Regions from separate parts of the Paenibacillus sp. RC73 genome, predicted to be linked through region 3. Evidence: riboswitches for the same ligand, from Rfam matches in the RefSeq annotation. Region 3 holds a riboswitch; each other region holds the start of a gene.
The links. A riboswitch is a leader RNA that binds a small molecule or an ion and turns the genes downstream of it on or off. The one in region 3 is predicted to bind cobalamin.
Positions count from the first base shown of each region.

Region 1 (3,282 bases), on a different contig from region 3:
ATTTGGAGCTTGTGCTGGTACGTCACGGCACAACCTTATGGAACAGGGAACGTCGATACCTGGGGCACTCCGATCTGGGCTTGCTACCGGGAGCAGAGCAGGAATTAGAGTCTTTGCGGGAAAAATTACAGAGACATTCCTTTGCCCGAATCTATTGTAGTGACTTGATACGTTGTCGTCAGACCTTGCAGATCATTTTGCCAGAATCGGAACTGAAACCAGATAATATGTCTGCTTGGTCTGCCACCATGGAACCACGTCTGAGAGAGCTTCATTTTGGGGAATGGGATGGAAAAACGTATGATATGCTCAAGGATGTGGCGTTGTACCGCGCGTGGATTGATGAGCCGCAACGGGTTACGCCGCCGGGTGGAGAGTCCTGGAAAGACTTTGTGAACCGCCTGGGTGAATTTCTATACTCTTTGTATGAGTGGCGTAAAATGATGGAGATTCAGAAAACAGGTTTGTCTGATGCTCCACCTTCTGTTCTGGTCGTCACGCATGGTGGAGTGATTCGTCAGTTGGCTTGTATGCTGGTACCGGGTCATGATTTTTGGAGCCTGAATCCGAAGCCGGGAGCGGCAATTACGATTCGGTTGAGTTTGGCACAAAAGCCATTTGCAGATTTAACCGCCACCCGTTCTACAGAATCACATCCAGATTTGGCTACAGGGCATAAGTTCACCGGATGGCTGGTGGAGCAGGCATGATGTTTATAGCTCTGGCTCCGCATTTGCTACTCCCGAATAACCTGGATGAACTGACTACGCTATACTTCTCATGATCACAGACATAGGGCAGGTAAACAGGCGGTTTGGGTTGTAAGCCAGTCTTTTTTAACCTATAATCATCAAGTAAAAGAACGGCTTGACCAACACTACATCAAATATCCAGCAGACGAGGTCGGTGCAGCGGGATGAAACCCTCGGGTTCTTTCCGGTGCGCTGTTAAAAGGGAAGCCGGTTTGAATCCGGCGCGGTCCCGCCACTGTAAATGGAAAAATGCCAGCCCGCTCTGCTTTATGTGCCATAAAGCATATGAAGGAGCAACAGGCTGTCGCATGTTTCTGTAAGTCAGGATACCTGCCCGTCCGCCTGTCACCATAGTCCTTCGAGGAAAGGATGACGTGTTCGCAGTGACTGTCCATGCGGAAGAAACTGCCGCCTGCGTACGATCTGCGCTAACGTGACCCCTGTGTCCTTATCTGAGGATGCAGGGGTTTTTTGAAAGGAAAAGAAGGCTGGATTTAGCAGATATCGGATGATGTTCAAGTGACGCTCTTAAAAGAATTTATATGGAGGGGTGTAAATTATGGCAGGGAATAAAATAAAGGTCTGGACTACAGGCTTATTGGCTCTGGTCTTGGCGGTTGTGCTGAGTGCATGTGGAGCTAACGGAAAGAACGCTGAAAATAAAGGGGATCAAGCTTCACAGCAACCGGGGCAGACGGCAACCGCTCAGGAGCCTCCGGGCAAAACGGTCTACCCGCTGACCATTAAGGATGCGACCGGGCAGGAGTTTACGTTCAAAAAAGCGCCGGACAAAATCGTTTCCGTCTCCCCGGCTGAAACCGAGGCGCTGTTCGCCATCGGACTGGATAAGGAAATTGTCGGTGTATCGGACTATTCGGATTACCCGGAAGCGGCTACAAAGAAGCCCAAAGTGGGCGGTATTATGAAGCCGAATGAAGAGGCGATCATTGCTGCGAATCCGGAAGTCGTTTTTGCAGGGATATCACTCAGTGAGCAGGCGACAACCAAGCTCCGTGACATGGGAATTATGATTTTTAAAACCGAGCCGAAAACGGTTGAAGATGTCATGGCTAATATCGAACTATATGGGAAAATTACCGATCATCAGAAAGAAGCGAGAGCGGTAACCGACAAGATGAGAGCCGATGTAGCGGAAGTGAAAAACGGTGTTAAAAATATCGGTAAAGGGCAAAAGCTGAGAGTCTACGTCGAATTTTCACCCGGCTGGACGGTCGGCAAGGGCGAGTTTATGGACGAGCTGATTTCTTTGGCGGGCGGCGAAAATGTGGCTGCAACACAAAAGGGCTGGTATCAGATCAGTGAGGAAAATATTATTGCGGCCAATCCGGACGTCATTTTATACAGCAAAAATGTCAAGGACGACAAAACAGGCCAGACACTGGGCGATATCATCAAAGCCCGTAGTGGATGGGATCAAATATCGGCTGTTCGTCTCAACCGGGTGTTTGCCGTGGATGATAATCTGATCAGTCGGCCGGGTCCGCGTGTAACGGAAGGTCTCAAGGAAGTGGCCAAGGGCGTGTATCCTGAAATTTTCAAATGAATCGTAGACTGATTGGCTTTGGAGGGGCAGGTCTTGCTTTATTGCTGCTGACGCTGCTGCTCTGTCTCGGCATCGGCTCAGCCAAGCTTCCCGTCAGCCAAATCACGGGTATTCTGGTCAACCATCTGCCGTGGTTAGGTGAGACGATTACACCGGATTGGAATACATCCACAGAGCAGATTATTTTGAAGGTCAGACTGCCGCGTGTGTTACTGGGTATGCTGGTAGGCGCAGCGCTTGCGCTGGCGGGAGCCGGATTTCAGGGTGTGCTGCGCAATCCGCTGGCTGATCCTTACACGTTGGGGGTATCCTCGGGGGCTTCGGTAGGGGCAGCGGTACTGATTTATTGGGGGCTTCAATTTTCATTTGTAGGCGTATGGACACTGCCGCTGGTGGCGTTTACGACCGGAATGCTGACGTTGTGGATGGTGCTGACGCTGGCGAGGGAAGGCGGCAAAATTCCGACGCAAAGTCTCATTTTATCGGGCGTGGTGATGCAATCTTTTCTGGGTGCGGTCGTTTCCTTTCTGACAGCCATGTCCAGGGAGACGGTCAATGAAATATTGTACTGGACAATGGGAAGCCTCAGTCTGCGCGGCTGGTCGTATACAGGCATTCTTTTACCTTATGTGGTCATTGGGCTGGTGTTTCTGTGGAACCGGGCACGAGTGCTGAACATTCTGGCCTTGGGTGAACGTCAGGCGGCTCATATGGGGGTTAATGTAGATGCAACGAAGTTATCTGTTCTGATCATATCCACGCTGCTGACAGCCGCGGCTGTCTCGGTATGCGGAGTGATTGGCTTTGTGGGACTCGTTGTACCGCATATTATCCGTCTGGTGACGGGCCCCGACTATCGGATGATTGTTCCGTTATCCGCGCTGGGCGGGGCTATTTTTATGGCATGGGCCGATACTGCGGCGCGTACATTGCTGGCTCCGACGGAAATTCCTCTTGGTGTCATGA
Region 1 is NZ_JBIYCV010000004.1:444,499-447,780, forward strand. Features, by position in the region: gene ABH897_RS12135 (histidine phosphatase family protein) at 1-710, shown strand, start outside; cobalamin riboswitch at 911-1,104, shown strand; gene ABH897_RS12140 (ABC transporter substrate-binding protein) at 1,312-2,316, shown strand; gene ABH897_RS12145 (FecCD family ABC transporter permease) at 2,313-3,282, shown strand, end outside.
Region 1: linked by a shared signal. The riboswitch ahead of ABH897_RS12140 (ABC transporter substrate-binding protein) and the one ahead of ABH897_RS08780 (hypothetical protein) in region 3 are both predicted to bind cobalamin.

Region 2 (3,282 bases), 310 kb from region 3:
CCAAGGGCTTTTTGCGCTCGATTTCTGTGCTCATCGGCCTGTTTGCGGGTACCGTGGTCGCTTATGCGATGGGGATGGTACATTTTGCTCCAGTGGCGCAAGCGTCTTGGGTGAGTGTTGCACAGCCGTTTTATTTTGGTAAGCCTGAGTTTAGCATTATGGCAGTATGTACAATGATTATCGTTAATATTGTCAGCATGGTCGAGTCTACGGGCGTTTATTTGGCAGTGGGCAAGGCGATTGACCAGAAGGTAGAGCAGAAGCAAATCGTCAATGGGCTGCGCTCTGAGGGACTTGCGATTATGCTCGGGGGTATTTTCAATGCGTTTCCTTACACGGCATTCTCGCAAAATGTAGGTCTGATCTCATTAACACGTGTCAAGTCGCGGAACGTTATTTTTGCTGCGGGTGGTATTATGGTTGTTCTTGGTCTGTTGCCCAAACTGGCTGCCTTAACGACAGTGATTCCTAATGCTGTGCTGGGAGGGGCGATGATCGTCATGTTCGGTTCGGTTGCTGCGTCGGGCATGTCTATTTTGTCAGAAGTGGACTTGCGGAAGGAAAGCAATCTGCTGATAGCGGCATGTAGCATTGCGGTGGGCCTCGGCTCTGCCGTGCTGCCCCAAATGTTTGACCAACTGCCGAGCTTTGCCAAAATGCTGCTGCAAAACGGCATCGTATCCGGCTCGATTACGGCGATTGTCTTGAATATCGTTTTAACGAAAAAACAGGGCGAGTCAGTCGAAGGCGGGACGGTGGCGGAGGTTCCGCAGAAGGTTTGATAATTAGGATTAGATAAAGACCGCCGGAGAGAGGACGTAAGCCTCTTTTTCCGGCTTTTTGGCATAGAGTTATTGATAAAACCCTCTTCCTGTATGAAGATCGGGGTTTGAGATTCTATTAGAAGAATTTGCTAGAGTGGTAGGCGAGGTCATGGTATAATCTACCTTATGGATTTTGAATAGTGGTGGATGTTTTCAGACCACGGCGCAGCTTCCCGAAAGGGGGTGAAGCCGATGGTCAACCTTGTGTCGTGCTACGATGTGTTGCGTTGGATGGTTACGTTACTAAGCCTGGTGTTTAGTATTCGTAAACTTTATCGCTGGCTACGTCGGAAATTTCGGAACAAGCGAAAACCCACCGCGTAATTAGGTTAGGCGCCTAACGGTGGGTTTAGCTAAGCATTTAGCGCGCCGTGGTGATCCACAGCCTTTCAAGTCCTAAGAGTCTTTGCCGTTGGTAGCGGCGAAGACTCTTTTTAGTATACGGACACGGTGGTTATCTCTATACCTAATTTTATCACGTCCATTGCGTACACGCAACGCAAAGCCACAGCCTTGTTTCTCGCTGTATCATTAAAATTTAAATTATTATGCGACATTTGTTGACAAGCCTGTAACAACAAAATAAGATAGTCCTAATTCGTAATATAGAGGAATAAAGGAAGAAAACAGGTGTGAACCGGACTTTCCACCTACAGGGTTTCGCTGAAATCATGTAGATGGCTGTTGTGCGTGTTCACTTAAAAGGGAAGTTCGGTAGATTCCGACACGGACCCGCCACTGTATACAGGCATCAGCAGGGAATTGCTGTAGCTTTCGGAACAGCCACTGGAACTGTGAAGAACCGGGAAGGACTGAGAGATAAGCCTGAAGTCAGGAGACCTGCCTGTTTTAACATCACTGTCAGACCCACGGGATGCTGGGGAGGTGGTTAGGCGTGCTGCATACGGGAATGTCTGAAACCGATCCGATCCCCCTTGTTTTTAGAGGGTGAAGAGGGTGAGCTTAGGCATTTTATAATGAAAGCATTTCTGACTGCTGATTAAGCGGTCGGGGATGCTTTTTTCGCGTTAGGTATGTATGAGATTACAAGATGAGGGGAGTCAATAGAATGATAAGCAATCGTAAAAAGCGTTCATGGTTTATATGTACAGGGTTGATGCTACTGCTGGCAGTTATGGCTCTTGCGGGATGCTCGACAACTAATAAGACGGCGGATAGCCCCAGCAAGGGCGAGAACACATCCACACAACAGGCTACAGCAGATAAGAAACTGGTGATGGCGTATACGTGGAAACCGTCGGGCGTTGACCCGCACGGAGACAATAGCTGGGATGTCATGCGGTCCGGCGCAGGTGAGACACTTGTCCGTTTGAATGAAAAGCTGGAACCAGTGGCTTGGCTGGCCAAGGAATGGAAGCAGGACAGTCCCACAGTTTGGACGTTCAGCTTGCAGGATAAGGTCACTTTTCATGACGGAAAGAGTATGGACGCGGAAAGTGTGAAGGCTTCCCTGCTGCGCTCCATCGAGAAAAGCCATTTGGCAAAGGATTTGCTAGACGTAAAGTCGATTGATGTAACTGGGCCGCTGTCGTTGAAAATCACGACAAACCAGCCCAATTCAGCGCTGGTGTCCAATCTGGCTGATCCATCGACGATTGTGCTGGATGTAGCGTCTATGAAGGATGAGCAGAGCTACCCTGCGATGACAGGTGCTTTTAAAATTAAAGCGTTCAACAAGGATCAGTCATTGGTCGTAGAGCGTTATGACGAATATTGGGGCGAGAAGGCACGGCTGGCTGAAGCAACGATGAAGTTCATTACGGACGGCAATTCACGCCTGTTGGCGCTGCAATCTGGCGAAGTAGATGTAGCGACTGATATTCCGGTGGATAACGCGGAGGTATTAAAAAAGAACGATAAGCTGCAAGTGCTGTCGGCTCCCTCTTTGCGCACTCATATGATCGTGTATAACATGGAGTCGCCTGTGTTCAAGGATGCCGCGAACCGCAAAGTAGTGGACAGCCTGATACCACGTGCATCCATTGTGAGTGCGATCATGAGAGGCTATGGTACGGAGGCAAGCAGCCCATTCCCGAGCATTCTCTTCTTCGGCAAGGTGGAACGTAAAGCGCTGGACGGAACGGCGGAGCAGTTGTTGACGAAGGATGGTTGGCAAAAGGATGCCCAAGGTACATGGACCAAGCAAGGCAAGCCGTTCGAGGTTACGTTGCTGACCTTCCCTCAGCGTCCAGAGCTTTCGGTCATGGCTGAGGTGATTCAGAGCCAACTGCTGAAAGAGGGCATCCAGGTGAAGATCCGCAAGGTGGAAAATATCGACGAGGCGCTAACCAAAAACGATTGGGATTTTGCCATGTACAGTATGCTGACTGCCCATACGGGGGAGCCGCAATATTTTATGGACATGTTTTATTCCTCTAAAAGCGAGGCCAATGTAAGCCGTTATGGTTCCAAACCGCTGGAGAACCTTCTTGGCAGC
Region 2 is NZ_JBIYCV010000003.1:110,286-113,567, forward strand. Features, by position in the region: gene ABH897_RS07415 (nucleobase:cation symporter-2 family protein) at 1-782, shown strand, start outside; cobalamin riboswitch at 1,489-1,686, shown strand; gene ABH897_RS07420 (ABC transporter substrate-binding protein) at 1,894-3,282, shown strand, end outside.
Region 2: linked by a shared signal. The riboswitch ahead of ABH897_RS07420 (ABC transporter substrate-binding protein) and the one ahead of ABH897_RS08780 (hypothetical protein) in region 3 are both predicted to bind cobalamin.

Region 3 (3,282 bases):
GCGCGCGCTCGCTTCGCCCGGCAGCTTACCGCCCGCAGCGAGGCGGCTCAGCGCCTCCGCTGCCAGCGATGCCGGGACCGCCCCGGCTTGCGCCGCAGGCGCGGCCTGCACGGCAGCCACCGCTTGCGGGCGTGCCTGCGTGGCAACCGCCGCAGCAGCACCGCTCGCGGAAGGCGCGGTCCCGCCAGCTCCCGCAGGGGCTGGCACTGCGGGAGCTGCGCCTGCCTGCGACGCATTCAGCGGGCGTTCCTCTTGCGCGCCCAGCGACCACGGCTCCGCTTCCGTGCGAAGCCGCTGATGCGGCTTGAGCGCCTGCTCGGTCGCATCCAGCGTATACTTGCGCTGATACCCGCGCGGCGTCACGATCAGGCCGTCATACACCATTGTCGAGGAATTGCCGATAATGACGGTCGTCAGCATACCGATATCATGGTTCAGCATGTCCTCCAGCGTCGTCACTACGACTTGCTGACGGTCACGGTAAGCACTCTTGACCAACCCGACCGGAGTCTGCGGATCACGGTAGCGCAACAAAATGGACTGCGTCTCAACTATCTGGCGTGTACGCCGACCACTGCGCGGATTGTACAGTGCAATGACAAAATCTGCCGAAGCTGCCGCTTCTACACGTTTCACAATCGTTTCCCAAGGGGTCAAATGGTCACTCAGACTGATCGTGCATGCATCATGCATGACGGGCGCACCCAACAGCGAAGCACAGGACTGAATCGCCGATATTCCCGGCACGACTTCTACCTCAACCCCGTCCTCACGACGCCACCCCTTTTGCATCAGCACTTCGTACACTAACCCGGCCATGCCATATACGCCTGCGTCTCCACTGGAAATGACGGCTACCTTCTTGCCCATCTCCGCCTGTCGAACCGCCTCCTGCGCACGGCTCACTTCCTCTGTCATCCCTGTGCGCACAATCTCCTGTCCGTTCAACAACGGACGGATCAGATCCACATAGGTGTTGTAGCCGATAATGACCTCACTCTCGGCCAGCGCATCCAGCGCCCGTTTGGTGATATGTTCCATATCCCCCGGTCCGAATCCAATCACGAGCAATTTTCCTAATTGGCTCATCGTTATCCTCCTTCTTAAATCTAGGCTATGTTTTCCACACTTCTATCTATTTCACTTGTATATGGACATCCTGTAACTCAAAAAAACCCATCCTGCCCGGATGGGTTTCCTATGTACGCATCGTATCATCAGACGGACACAGCATAAGAAGACACTTCTTGTCTTCCGCCATCGTGTCGTTGCTTTCCATCTGCCTGTTCACGCTTGAAACGCTTCTGCACGTTCAGCTCCACGCAAACCTGTAAGCAACATGGAAAAAGCAGCGTGCGCCTGATTTCCTGATTTCGTACACCCATCCTCTCCGCGAAGGTTAACGGTGCATACAGATCAAGGTAGGTCTCCTGGCTCGGCATCAACAGATTTTTTCGTCTTCCCCGTTTTCTTACGAGTGACGTCTGAAAAAATCCTCTTCCTTACAGTGGCGGGACCGCTCGGGACTTGCACCCGATTCCCTGTTACCCTTCGTTCCATCGCAAAGGCACCTTGTCTGTCCGCTATTTGATTATGGGTCTTATCATAACCTTGGCTCAATCAGTTGCGCAAGCATGAAAAACGCTTTATTTCAAGTTCTCTGCCTTATTTTTTAACATATGCAACAATTCGTCCGGGTCCGCAGAGATACTCAGCAGCGTTGGGTGGTCAACTCCGGTAAATCCCTCGCGCACACTATGACGCACCATTTCCGCCAACGGGTCAAAATATCCGTTCACATTCAGCAGCCCGATGGGCTTGCGATGAATGCCGATTTGCGCCCAACACAGCACCTCGAACAGCTCCTCAAAGGTTCCCAAGCCACCCGGAAGGGCAATGAATGCGTCGGCCATTTCGCTCATCACCGCTTTGCGTTCGTGCATGCTCGCCACCTCAATAAATTCGCTAACTCCCCGGTGGATAATCTCTGCATCGAATAAGAGGGTCGGCATAATCCCGGTGACCTGACCGCCCCCTGTCAGCATCGCATTCGCGACCTCGCCCATCAGCCCCTTGCTGGAGCCTCCATAGATTAAACGGACATGATGTCTCGCCATAGCCTCTCCAAGCTTGCCTGCCTCCTGAAGATATACCGATGAATGTCCGGGTCTGGACCCGGCAAATACACAAATGGAATTCATAACGTCTCAGCTCCTATTCTGGTATCCCGCATCGAGGCTTTTTCATTATATTAAATAAATATTTTCGCTATAACAAAAACTTCTGTCGATGCATTTCCAACAAAAAAAAGATAAAGACCCTGTAGGCCCTTATCTTCATTTTACCCTTTATCGCAAGGATATGGGTTAGTTTTCAGTTCACAACTTCAAGACCGCAGCCGTGCACCGAGGCGCTATGCTCAAAATATCTTCCCAGCTCCACCATCATAGCGCCCATTCGTTCCTCCACCGGAAACACAATCCGTTCAATCCCTTCCTCCAAAATGGACTGCGCCGTCACCTTGCCTACCGACACAGCGATCACATCCTGGCGAAAAGCTTCCAGCACGTCTTCCATCTGCTTCTGGTCCCTCGCATATTGAGCCAAAAAGCGGATCTGTGGACCGCTGGTGAACGTAACAGCATCAACATTACGATTCACGATATCCGCCAGCAACGCTTGCAAATTCGCTTCCTCTGGTGGAATATGCTTATAAGGAAGCACCTGCCGGGTTACTGCCCCCTGCTCGTCCAGCCACTTCACCAGCCGTGGGGCCGGATCACCATGCAGCTGCAACAGCACTTCCTTCCCCTTCAGATCATACGGCGCAAAAGCACGCGTTAACCCGGTCAAGCTTCCATCCTCGTCTCGTACATCTGGCGTGAAGCCACGCTTTTTGAGTCCATTGACCGTCTTGTAGCCCCGCGCCGCAATATTTGAGCCTAGCAGCAGCTCCATAATCTGTTCCGCCACGCCCATATCCTCCGCCATATCGAACAGCGCGTCCAGCCCCATACCTGTCGTAAAAATGTTCCAGTCCGGCGGCCGCTTCACCCACGATACAACCGCATTGCGCAGCTCAATATCATCCAGAAAAACCGTGCCCTGGGCCGGACGCTGCACTGGCTCGCCTCCCATTTTTGCAACCAGCATTGCCATTTCGTCTGCTTTACGGGGACCGGCAAGAGCAACTCTCTTGCCTGCCATGCGTTGTGCCATCCTGTTCCCTCCCTTGTAGAAATCGAAGTCATAATCCTTTCTACCAAGTATACAATTAGAGGG
Region 3 is NZ_JBIYCV010000003.1:418,290-421,571, reverse strand. Features, by position in the region: gene cobJ (precorrin-3B C(17)-methyltransferase) at 1-1,089, opposite strand, end outside; gene ABH897_RS08780 (hypothetical protein) at 1,218-1,442, opposite strand; cobalamin riboswitch at 1,404-1,589, opposite strand; gene ABH897_RS08775 (LOG family protein) at 1,647-2,201, opposite strand; gene ABH897_RS08770 (uroporphyrinogen-III synthase) at 2,374-3,219, opposite strand.